Regions from separate parts of the Paenibacillus sp. sg306046 genome, predicted to be linked through region 1. Evidence: riboswitches for the same ligand, from Rfam matches in the RefSeq annotation. Region 1 holds a riboswitch; each other region holds the start of a gene.
The links. A riboswitch is a leader RNA that binds a small molecule or an ion and turns the genes downstream of it on or off. The one in region 1 is predicted to bind cyclic di-GMP.
Positions count from the first base shown of each region.

Region 2: it holds a riboswitch for cyclic di-GMP, as region 1 does, so the genes downstream of both, AC6ROY_RS09430 (methyl-accepting chemotaxis protein) here and AC6ROY_RS24785 (transglutaminase-like domain-containing protein) in region 1, are expected to answer to the same signal.
Region 3: it holds a riboswitch for cyclic di-GMP, as region 1 does, so the genes downstream of both, AC6ROY_RS15160 (PilZ domain-containing protein) here and AC6ROY_RS24785 (transglutaminase-like domain-containing protein) in region 1, are expected to answer to the same signal.

Region 1 is NZ_JCAMRT010000049.1:2,997-7,161, reverse strand. It holds gene AC6ROY_RS24790 (MEKHLA domain-containing protein) at 34-498, opposite strand; gene AC6ROY_RS24785 (transglutaminase-like domain-containing protein) at 684-1,475, opposite strand; cyclic di-GMP riboswitch class I at 1,490-1,575, opposite strand; gene AC6ROY_RS24780 (YdhK family protein) at 1,724-2,326, opposite strand; gene AC6ROY_RS24775 (S-layer homology domain-containing protein) at 2,723-4,165, opposite strand, start outside.
Region 2 is NZ_JCAMRT010000007.1:115,168-119,332, forward strand. It holds gene AC6ROY_RS09430 (methyl-accepting chemotaxis protein) at 1-1,715, opposite strand, end outside; cyclic di-GMP riboswitch class I at 1,850-1,935, opposite strand; gene AC6ROY_RS09435 (sensor histidine kinase) at 2,198-4,165, shown strand, end outside.
Region 3 is NZ_JCAMRT010000013.1:159,282-163,446, reverse strand. It holds gene AC6ROY_RS15175 (hypothetical protein) at 1-303, shown strand, start outside; gene AC6ROY_RS15170 (hypothetical protein) at 296-1,426, shown strand; gene tadA (tRNA adenosine(34) deaminase TadA) at 1,584-2,051, opposite strand; cyclic di-GMP riboswitch class I at 2,361-2,454, shown strand; gene AC6ROY_RS15160 (PilZ domain-containing protein) at 2,557-3,267, shown strand; gene ychF (redox-regulated ATPase YchF) at 3,518-4,165, shown strand, end outside.

The DNA of each region.
Region 1 (4,165 bases):
GCGATGTCAAGGTTTTTTGACGTTTTGTCAGGCTCAAACATCCTCGTACCGTGCAAATACCGCCGCCTGGCCGCAGCGGACCCCCGTTTCATCCAGCACATTCCATACGGTAGCTTCCGCGATCATAAACCTGCGGCCGCTGCCCGAAATACGTATTCCACTATAAGAACTGACGAAGCCCTTCTCCCGCACGTTCCGCATAAACACCTCACGTACGTCCTGCTCCATCGGCTCGGCCGTCAGCCGGGAGGGCATGCTTGTAAATGCCGCCCAGTCCAGCTCCCAAAGCTGCAGCGCCAGCTTGCTGCCAAAGTTCAGAACCGGGTCGGCTTCCATCCCGTGCGACAGCACGTAAAGCGGAGCATGGAACAATCGCTCGGCCGCCGTCTGCGGGTCCCCCTCCTCCAATAGCATACGGCCAGTCCAGTGCCGGTAGCTGTTTATCACACGAAGCGCGTGTTCATTGGTCGCGCCCACTCCCGTTCGCAGGGATTCCATCACCCGGCCTCCTTAATCCTCAATTCATCCTCAAGTCATCTTCAATTCATCGCAGCAGCCATTTTTTCACCAAGCAAACCGGTTCCTGCAATCCTAACAGCATCCATCCGCAAAAAACTCCACATGCCTTCCGCACAGGGAGCCTGTCCCTTCTTGCCCTTCCTTATAACGAACGCCAAGCCGCCCTAATACGTCTTTTCAACGTGATACGCTGCTGCGTTTTTCGCAAAGGTCCGGCTGACGCTGCCTGCATCGACCGTAAGGTCTACCGTCAGCCATTGTCCGTCCAAATAAACTTCATTCCATGCATGGTACTCCTGCACATTTTCCGATGTGCCCATCTGCAGCTTCGTTGGAATGCCTATACTGCGACTCATCGCTGCGAACAGCGAAGCGTAATCGTAGCAAATGCCTTTCTCAGCCGCAAGCACCTTGTCCAGCTCCGGCAAATAATCGGCTGCTACCGTCGCCGCCAGCTCGAAATCGTATACCATCGTATTAACGATGTAATCATAAATGGCCTGCGCCTTCTCGCGGTCCGTCTCTTTATGCAGCGTCAGCTCGCCGGCTTTGTCACGTACCGCTTGTGCGCCACTCCAATTTATATTTTGAATCGAGTTCAGGTAGACGCTTGTCTCCGCTTGCAGCTGAAGCTCAATCGAATCGCTGAGTACCGGTTTGTACGTATTGCCCGCCACCTGCTCCAGCACCGAAACGCGATACGCGCCATTGCCAATCTGCAGCGGGAAAAAGACTTCCTTTCCATCAGCAGCCAAATTGTACGTGTAGGTGATGCCGTCCTTGGCAACCATCAGCTTGGTTGCGGCGGCAGAAGCCGCCGTATACGTAATGCCGATCGCCCCATGCTCCAGCTTGGCGGCGCTTAGCCAAGAGCTTGAATCAGGCTTGGCCACCGCAAGCGGCGCATACATCGTGAATAAACTGAATATCAGAACAAAAGCTACCCATCGTCGCATCCTGCTGAACCCCCTTCGGTAGCTGGCTGCCTGCTTCCAAGGAAGTGAAGGCCCTGTAGCTTTGCGTCCCTGCCTTTCGACAGGTTTGCCGTTTATCGTGTGCGGCTTAATTTGAGATTAACATACTCTTTGGAAAATACAAGCCCTCAAGTAATGAAACCGGCTACCCTCCGACCAGAACAAATGCAGTCCAAGCTGAGCTAGAGAGAGATTCGTTTGGGAAGCTGACTTACCTTTACACCGCTGCCTCAGCTCGAAAGCTCATGCCCCGTCACCCAGAGATGATGGGTCACCTTTGGCCCGCCCGTAGTCGGCATATAATCCACCCGGTATACCGTCGTTTGCTGCGCTGAGTCAATCGTCGCCTCCGCTCCCTTCATCCCTTGCATATGGTCGGCGTGTAAAATAACCTTTGCTCCCGGTGAATACGGTTGCTGGGCTGCCGCTGCGATTTCCTCGTGAACCACCCACTGATGGTTGGTTACACGTTGTCCGCCGGTAAGCGGCGTGTACGAAACAGCATACACGGTCGTTGTATACGCCCCCGTGATCGTCGCTGTAGCGCCATTCATTCCTTCCATATGTGCGACTTTCATCACCGCCTGGCTTCCGACCTTGTAAGCGGGAGCCGTTGCGTTGTGCATGCCGGCAGGCAGCTCACTTGAACCGGAATGGTCCATTGCCGAATGATTGGTGCTCGCCTGACTGGATGGCGCATGACTTGCACCGCCCGTCTGGGTGACCGCTGCAGAACCTTGCTTCGTTGCCTGAGCTCCGCAGCCGCTTAACGCAAGCACGGCTGCAGCCCCGATCAAAGCAACTTGTTTGTTTATAAGGATTCGCCCCTTCAAAGTAAACCTCTCCTTTTTGATCCGTATGGATTAGCTGGATGTTCATTCCGCTGCTGCCTGTAGACAACACCTTACATACAATACCCCCCAATCGTATACTCTATACCAAAAAACGGTACAATGAAATGCTGACCGGCCGTTTTATAGCTCTGTACACATTTATCGCTTTACAACTCGCCGTGCAGCCCTGTTTGTCATATGACAAAACCATGACAGTCTTCAACATCCCCACGGTATCTCCAGCTTTTCGCGCTGTCTGCCGCCCCTCCTGTACTAAGCTGAACGGTCAAAACGCCAAAAGCTGCGTACTCCCGGTTTTGAGGGTACGCAGCTGCTTAGCGAAGCTTCTTTTTTCTTTTGGATGCTTTGGGTGCTGTAACGTCAGTTTTTTGACAATCAGTTGATAAATTTCAGATATTGCAGCATACGCTTGAGCATGACGGTGCCCTGAGCCCGCGAAGCATTTTCTTTTGGAGCAAATGTGGTGTCCGTCATCCCTTGCACAATCCCCGCCTTCATCGACTTCGCTACGGCATCCTTCGACCAGGAAGAGATGGAGCCGACGTCAGAGAACTTGTCCAGCATACTGGAATCCAACGCAACCTCTTTGTCGGATACGGTTAACGCTCGGACCAGCATTGTGACCATTTGCTCCCGGGTAATCATTGCATTCGGTTGGAACGTGCCGTCCTCGTAGCCTTCGATGAGACCCGCTTGCTGCGAAGCCCCCACCGAGCCTGCGAACCAGTCTTTGGCCGCGATATCCTTGAAGCCCTCAGGCTGCACTTCCGCAAGTCCCAGGGAACGAACCAGCAGAGCGGCAAACTCGGCTCTTGTGATCAAGCTGTCAGGGGCGAACGTTGTCTCCGAGACGCCATTGACGATCAGCTTGCTCGCCAATGTTTCTACGTCTGTTTTGGCCCAATGGCTCGACAAATCACCGAAGGTTTTAGGGTTGTGAATAACTGTGTAAATACTGTTTCCTTTGCGATACAAGACAGCCTTGGAACCGTCAAATACGGTCGGCACCGGGCGATAGGTGTTCGTATTCGGATCGACCCATACCCCTGTCGACGTAGCAGGATCAGCGGTCTGCGGAAGATGCACGGTGTGCGCAATATACGTGCTGAACCGGTTGATTTCCTGGCTTTGTCCGTTGCTCGCGACCACAGATACGGTGAACTCCACAGGGGCAGCCAGCGCATCCGCGCCTAGCTGAGCGGCGAAAGCGTTGGCCGCTTCGGCTGCTGCGCCCTGAAGCTTATTGACGACGATGCTTACCTTCACATCCGGGACAGTCACACCCATCTGCTGAGCAATCGCGGCAACATCAATTTGGTTGACAGGAAGCTCATAATCCCCCGCCTGGGTACGAAGCTGGAGCGTTGCCTGGGCGTTTTTGGAGCCGAGCAAGGCCACGGTTTCAGGCGCAAGCTCCACCTTCACGACAGAAGCGGCAGCCTTGACCTCCAATGAAAATACGGACGTGGCCGAGGTTGCTTTGGCAACCAGCTCCGTAATTTGGGCTGCATCGAAGGTAACGGCTACCTCGTTCCCTGTTACCGTTTCTCTGGCCGACTCTGTCAAAGCGACGACGGGTCGGGACGACGGAGTCGTGGTGCCCGTATTCGGTGTGGCCGGGCTGCCTCCTCCGCCCGTAGTTCCGCCACCGCCACCGCCCCCACCGGTCGATGTGCTTCCAATTTCGACGGTTCTAATAGCAAACTCGCCTGCACCGCTTCCATATCCGGCAATCAGCGTCATACTGGTGGCGGTTGTTTGCGGCACAACGAAGCTGAACGGATAAGCGCCGGTATTGTCCTTCGCATAAATCGCATC
Region 2 (4,165 bases), on a different contig from region 1:
ATGGTTTCAAATAAATGGCCCACTTCCTTCACTTGCTCCATCCCTACGATCACCTCAGCAGTACCTTTCGTCATACTTTGAACAGCATGGAAGGTGTCGCCCTGGATCTCGTTGATGAGCCGGGCAATTTGGCCGGCCGAGTCGGTCGATTGTTCCGCAAGCTTTCGGATTTCAGCAGCTACGACGGCAAAGCCTCGGCCATGCTCGCCCGCTCTGGCCGCTTCAATCGACGCATTGAGGGCCAAAAGGTTCGTTTGGGAGGCAATCGTCGTAATCAGCGAAGTAATGCTGCCGATTTCCTCTGAACGCTCGCCTAACCGTTTTATGTTTTCTGCCGCCGCATGTACAGTCTCGTGAATAAAATCCATCTGGCTAGCCAAGCCGATAACCGACTGGTTTCCGGACTTGGCTTCCGCTGAAGCATTTGCGGACATATCGGATGTTTGATTCGAGGTCCCCACAATACCGTATACACGTTCCCCAATTTCCCCGACTAGCGACAGATTGCGCTCATATCCCGACATTTGACTTTGCAGGCCGTGGTTCGTCTGCTGGATACTTGCCGTGGTTTGCTGGACTGTAGACGACAGCTGATCCACGTTGCCCAGCAGGCTGGTCGTTGAATGGGCGACAACCTGTCCCTTCTCCAGGATGGTGCGGATCAAGCCTTGCAGGTTCTCCAGCATTTTATTAAAGCTTTGGGAAAGCTCTCCGATTTCGTCGTTCGTTTCGACGGCAAGTCTGGAGGTCAAATCTCCTTCGCTGGAGGCCAGTCCCTTCAGCTTCTCGTTCATAACGGAAAGCGGTTGTAGCGTTTTACGCATGACCGTGTAAATGATCCCGGCGGAAACGAGGAGGGAAACGATCGTCACCATAATGGAGAAGCGCAGCAAAGCATTCGCCTCGGCGTAGGCTTCGCTTTTGGGAACGAGAATGGCAATTCCCCAATCCATCGAGTTCGATTTGCCATAAACGATCATGTTGTCCACGCCATTCACCACGGCTTCTGCAATACCGGTGCTTCCGTTGATGCTGTCTTGTACAATTTTAGTCAGCGTCTCGTTTTGGAAGTCGGCTATTTTCTTCTGCAGGGTGTCTTCCTTGTTCTCGCTAGCCACAATGGTTCCGTCCTTCGTAAACACGATCGCATGACCTGTCTGGCCCAATTTCACTTTGGAAATCAGATTGATTAAGTCTTGTATCGGCTGACCTCCGTTGCTGACCCCTACGATCGTGCCTTGATCATTTTTGACAGGAGTTGCAGTTAAAACAATCGGAGTGCCCTCTACGCCGGGAGACTTGGAGCCGACCGGGTCTACTGTCACGGTTTCACCCTGGATCGCTTTTTGGAAATGAGGATAATCCTTCACGTCAACGGTTGCTCCCGGCAAATAAAGCTTTCCGTTCCGGTCAATAAATGCAAATTCATCCGGATTATTCGTAATCTCCGTCATACGCGAGCTGTAGGCGAGTATTTTAGGAATGTTATTGCTCCGCAAGTCATCGGATTGGCTCAACGCCTTGTATTTGTTCTGCGCTCCCTGAATCCAAATATCAATATAGTTTTGGACGGAGCTTAGCTGCTGGGCCGCCTGGTCCTGGAAGTTGCGCTCCAGCACATTTTTTGCTTTATGATAGCCTAGATAGGATACGCTGCTTAAGGCCAGTGCCATTAGAAGTGTCGTGATTACACTGCTTTTTACGGATAGCTTCAATAGGATCACTCATTTTCGTTAAGTTATAGTTGTTCGGCCAGCGGGTTATTCGTCGACGGCAGGGTGTTCACCCCGGAGGAAATAAAAAAGCCAGTCCGAATTGACTGGATGTGTATGCGCAGAGCCCTTCCACATTCGGTAATCCGGCCGCCTTAGCTTGTCCAGCCTTAGACCCGAAGCTTTGCGTCCCCGCCTTTCGACGGGTTTGCCTTTTCGCTAACTATTCTGTTTGTGTGTGGATGTAACTTGCTTAATTATATAACGACAAATCTCGACAGTAAACGATTTTACCCGGTATGCCTCCATAAATTTCTGTTTTTGTGATGTACATCACATAATAAGGGGGGCCACCCGATTCTGCTTGAAATCCGCCCCGCGTTTGCCGATAATACCCCTTGAAATGCTATACGATTACAACGCAGATTGGCGGACGCTTGCTCGCGTCTATGAGTCTGCTGCTGTATAAGGCTGGGGAATTAACGATGATGAAATTCGTAGCATATCTGCTCGTCATGCTTATTGGCTTGTGCGGCGCGCCTATGTCGGCCGGGGCAACCGACGGACCGCCGTCTCAGGACCTGCGGCAGTGGAGCCCTTACGAGGGAAGCACGGTGACCTTGAACGGGCCCTGGGAGCTGTATTGGGGGCATTTGCTTGCGCCGGACGATTTTGCCGCCGGTTCCGCTGCGCCCGGACACGCCTTGAGCGTATCCGTTCCCGCGCAATGGTCGGCTTATACAGCGGCCGGACAACCCCTGTCCAATGAAGGCTACGCGACTTACCGGCTGAGCTTCCAGCTGTCCGTTGAGACGGCCGGCCAGCCGCTCGGCCTGTATGTCAATAATATCGCGAGCGCCTACCGGCTATGGGTTAACGGCGTGCCTGCAGAAGCCAACGGGGTTGTCGGGGAGACGGCTGCGCTTACGGTGCCGAGAAGCTATCCGAGGGTGTACTTTTTCGTGCCGCGCCCGGGGGACAACGAGCTGGTGATTCAGGTTGCCAACTTTAATCAGCGCACAGGGGGAATCTGGGAAAGTCTCGAATTGGGGGATGCGGAGAGCATTTCCTCGTTGCACAGAAACCGGGTTATGGTGTGGACGTTTCTGACCGGCTGCCTGCTGCTGATGACGCTCTTCTCGATGTTTCTCTACCTGTTTCGCAAGCAGGAGGGCGCCGCTCTATGGTTTGGCCTGATCTGTCTGGCGATCTGCATCCGGTCGTCGCTGCTGGGAGAATCGTTCATTTACGTTCTGCTGCCGGGACTGTCCTGGGAATGGGGGGTGAAGCTGGAATACTTGTCGGAAATCGTCACAATCGGCAGTCTGGCGGCATTTGTCAACAAGCAATACCCGCATGAAGCGGCAGGCCGTCTGCTTCCCTTTTTTGCCGTCGGCCTCGGCGGGTTCGGTGCATTTGTGCTGGTCATGCCGGCTCTTGTATATACAAAGCTGATGCTTCCTTACATTATCGTGCTGCTGCTGCCCGTATTTATTTATGTGATGTACGTCTACATCCGCGCTGCGCTTGGCAGAAGAACGGGGTCGCGCTTCAACATGCTTGGCTTTGTCGTCTTTTTTGCCGCTGTTATCCACGAAATTTTGTATTATACCGGATTCGTATCGCTGGGCGGTCTCGTTCCGTTCGGGCTGCTGTTCTTTCTGCTGACGCAGCTGCTGAATTTATCCCTGCTCTTCACAAGAGCGGTTACCCGTTCGGAGCTGCTGTCCACGGAGCTGAATCAGGTCATCGCTTCGCAGGAGGAGACAATCCGGCAGCGCACCTCCTCCTTGCAGGAGCTCAATCTGCAGCTGGAGCGCGGAAATCAGGAGCTGAGCCGGATCGAGGCGATTCGCAGCGCCTTGCTGGCTGAGGTGTACCATGATTTGACTACCCCGATTACAGCGATTAAGGGCTTCTCCAAGGCGATCAAGACGGCTGTTATTCCCGCGCAGGAGGCGCCGGCGTACGCCGGCCGCATTTATGAGCGCAGCCTGCTGCTGGAGAAGCTGATCGACAACGTCATTGAGCTGAGCCAGTTGAAAACAGGCGAAATTCAGCTTGAGCTGGCGGAGACGCCGCTCCTGCCCTTTCTGCGTCAGCTGAGCTACCGCTACGCCGCCGAGACGGCCGCGCAGGGGATAACGCTGCTGTGGGAGGAGCCGCAGTACTCGCTTCCCGCGGGTCAGGAGCTGCTAGCGAGGCTTGACCGGTTCCGGTTCGAGCGCGTGTTCGCCAACCTGATTTCCAATGCAGTCAAATACACCCCCGGAGAGGGTGTCATTCGAATCTGGACGGAACTCAGGCCCGGCGATGAGTCTCCTGTCAGCCATGTGGTCATTCATGTGACCGATTCCGGCAGCGGAATCCCGGAAGCAGAGCTTCCCCACATTTTCAAGCGCCGTTACCGGATTGCCGGTCATCGGCAGGGATCGGCGGGCAGCGGCCTCGGG
Region 3 (4,165 bases), on a different contig from region 1:
TCCGCATCCCCGGATTCGGCAGCAGCGAAACGCGGCGTGAGGCGTGAGGTTTGTCGCGGCTGGCTGCGTCATCCGGCGGTTCACTACACCTTGGCTGCCGCAGTTACGATGCTGCTGATGGGCTCGGGTGTATTCCAGGTATTCACTCAGCAAGCCAGAGCCTGGGATGCCGCACAGGGAAGCCCTAAGGCTGTTCGTCCGCCGTCCTTGTCGGAGCAAATGATGGATCGGACAGTTGAATGGATTGCGACGCTCCAACCGAAACCTAGACAAGATGAAAGAAGAGGGAAGCACGATGAATAGACCTAAAAACCCGGCGGTTGCCTTGATCCTGTCGATGATTCCCGGATTTGGCCAGCTGTATATGGGCCGCATTTTGAAGGGCTTGTTTTTCGGAGGTATGTTTGCAGGGCCGTCTCTGATTGCGTTGTTTCTGCTTATGATATCCCGGCATGAAGATGTTGCATTGGCCATGCTGCTCATGGCCGCCTTCGTCTGGCTGTTGAATCTGATAGATATGGTGAGGATTGTCAATCGGGCTTATGCTGCGCAAGCGGGATATGGCGGACCCAGCGTCGGAGGCGGGGAATATGGACCGGCCTACGCCCAGGGGAGCGAGTTTTCGTCCAGCTATGGGGATCAGGCGGGGAGAGACCGTTATTTTACGATGCTGCTGTCGCTGCTGCCGGGTTTGGGGCATTTCAATCTGGGGTTGATGCAGCGCGGGCTGGCGTTTCTCGGCTTGTTTTTTGGATTGGCGATGATCACGGTGTTTATTTCGGTCATGTCCGGACAAAGGAATTTTCTGGTGCTGCTTGGAGCACTGCCGATTATTTGGCTGTACGCGATGTTCGATTGCGTGCAGCAGCTGAATAAGCGTGACCGGGGAGAAGCGCTTGTAGACCGTACATTCTTCGAGGATTTTCAGGAGGGACGCGAGGCCGGCAAAAAAAATAAAACCTTGGCTGTTCTGCTTTCGATTTTTCCGGGCGCAGGCCATATGTATATCGGGCTGCAAAAGCGCGGCTTGCAGTTTATGGCCGCCTTTCTGTTCGGGATGTATTTTCTGGACGCGCTGCGGCTGTCGCTGTTCCTGTTTGTCATCCCGATTTTATGGTTCTACAGCTTTTTCGATTCGCTCCAGCACATCTCCAAATTGGGGCGTGAGCCGCTCGTGGATACGCCGCTGCTTGAATGGCTGGCCGAACGGCAGCGCTTGCTTGGCTTCGCATTGCTCGGCTTAGGCGTCTATTACTTGATTGACCAAGTTTTAGTGAACACGCTGGGGTTGTGGGTGCCTGATTATGTGCAGTCCAGAGTGATGCATTTTTACTACAGTTATTTTCAGACCTTTATCGTGTGCTTGCTGTTGATCGGCGGCGGGTTTCGCTTGCTTCGAGGCCGCGGCAAGCCGCCGCGCCCGTAGACAGCCTGCACAGGCGCAGAGCGGCGTGTATGGAGTGAGATCAGGCAGAATGGAGGCGGGAGCTGGACAGGCGGAAGGGGCAGCAGCAGCTGGCTGGCTACAGAGCAGAACTGACGATATGGGTCGGGGTCCATGGCAGGCGCTGCTGTCTGATTGGCTATGCCCTGCCGCGCAGACGGCGGAAAAATTGGGTGAGCAGGCTGGCGCATTCGACCTGCAGCACGTTAGGAATAAGCTCGACCCGATGATTAAAGCGTTCTTCCTGCAATAAATTCATCAACGTACCGGCACAGCCTGCTTTAGGGTCCGTTGTGCCGAACACCACGAGCGGAATCCGCGCTTGGACGATCGCCCCGGCACACATCGGGCATGGCTCCAGCGTGACGTATAACGTACAGCCGAGCAGCCGCCAGGCGTCCAGATGCTCGCTCGCTTGCTTGATGGCAATCAGCTCTGCATGGCCGAGCGGGTCTTTGGCTGTTTCGCGGACATTGTAGCCCCGTCCGATAATTTCCCCATCCTTGACGATGACTGCGCCAATCGGAACTTCATTCAGCCGTTCGGCCTTCCGGGCTTCCTCTATAGCTGCCTGCATAAATGACTGATGGATGTGTAGGTCATCCAATCGGCCCACCTCTTTTACAATAAATTCATGAAATCGAACAAGCATTCGTTACGCACAAGCTGTGGATAACGTTGTGGATAGCCAGTGAATTTCCCGTATCCATTGTAGATAAATCAAGCGGTACAAGCAAGCCTTCAGCTATAGGGAAAACTTATCCACAGACATGCGGCAATTGTGAATGATTTTTTTTCAAATTTTCGCCCAAATTAAAGTTGCCAGTTTGCAGGGAACCTCCTATAATAAGAATTATTAATAGGTATTTATACCCAATTTCTGGGGGATACCATAGTTATAACGTCTGGTTCGTTCGTTTGTTTCTGGCAAACCTGTTGAAAGGCAGGGACGCAAAGCTTAGGGTCTAAGGTCCTCTGGTGATAGAGGCTATGGCAGCCTGGCCGCCGAATGTACGCAACGTACCGGTGAGCAGGCTGAGTCTCGGCATTTGAGAATCGGCTTTTTTGTTGTCTGCAAACAGGGAACAGGGAGAAGGAGAGGGCGGTCAGCCATGTCCAAAGCGGCCAAAAACGGCAAGATTTCCTACGAGTACACGCAAGAAGCCTACAGAGCCACTAGCGGCATCCTGCTGAACAGCCGTACCGTTGTCGAGAAGAAAGAGTTTGTCTCGACAGGAGTTCTCACGTATGCCGAAGGGGATATCCTCGAAATTGAAATGTCGGAGTACAAAGCGTTTGATCTGGGCGATGCGGTGAAAATTACGGTGTATTCGCCAGGCGGAATTTACACGTTTCAATCGACGGTCGTAGCGAAGGACCATGAGGCGCTTATGCTGATCAATCCTCCTGCGAATCAGAAGCGTTTCGCCGAAAAACGCGAAAATCCGCGGATTGATGTGGAGCAGAGCGGTCATCTGCTGGCTGTCCGTCACGAGAATGGCGGCGGGCCGGAGCTTCAAGAGGAGCTGCCATTGGAGATTCGCAATGTAAGTGTCAGCGGAATCGGCTTTTTTTTGCAGGCCGATCTGAAGCTGGACGCCACGATGCGCGCCGAGGTCAAGCTGAACCTGGGGTTCGAAATTGCGTGCTTGCTGGAAATCGTCAGGTCGGAGCCTGGTGAATCCGGCGTCTATTACGGAGCGCGTTACGTCGATATTCCGACAGATAAGGTAAATGCATTGCGGGCCTTCGTACTGAAGAAGCAGGTAGAGCAGCATTTTACTTCCAAGGAATCGGCCAGAGTCAGACGTATTTTCAAGTAATTTGCAATTCGTAGCGGTCGTAGGTCACTTGTGACTGGAGCTTGCAAGCCGCAGGCGCAACGGATACCTTCTTTCCGGGGAAAGGGGGTATTTGTGTTTTCGGATGATACGGGATGACACAGACCGCAATTATAGGATATAATAGAATGTCAGGATTAGATTTTCGCTTTCGTTCATGGATAGGTTCAGATGAAGTGATTAAACTGAGGGCTTGTTGAACAAGCTCTATCTGTTAAGGAGTTGTCTATATATGGGTTTGTCTTGTGGAATCGTCGGGCTGCCGAATGTCGGCAAGTCAACGCTGTTTAATGCGATTACGCAGGCTGGTGCGGAATCAGCCAACTATCCGTTCTGTACGATTGATCCGAATGTCGGTGTCGTTGAGGTGCCGGATGAGCGTCTGGCCAAGCTGGCCGACATTGTGCAGCCGAAAAATATTGTGCCGACAGCCTTTGAATTTGTTGATATCGCCGGTCTCGTAAAAGGCGCGAGCCAAGGCGAAGGACTCGGCAACAAGTTTCTGGCGCATATCCGCGAGGTCGATGCCATTGTGCATGTCGTTCGCTGCTTCCAGGATGAGAACATTACGCATGTATCCGGCGGAGTTGATCCGATCAGCGATATCGAGACGATCAATCTGGAGCTGATTCTCGCCGACGTGGATTCCGTCGATAAGCGGATCGACCGCTCCCGTAAAAACATGAAGGGCGGCGACAAAAAGTACGCCCAGGAAGTCGAGTGCCTGGAGCGGATCAAGGAGGCTCTCTACAATGACAAGCCTGCGCGCAGCGTAGAGCTGAACGATGAGGAGAGGCTGCTGATTCGCGACCTGCATCTGCTGACGATGAAGCCGGTGCTGTATGCGGCCAATGTCAGCGAGGCGGAAGTTGCTGATACG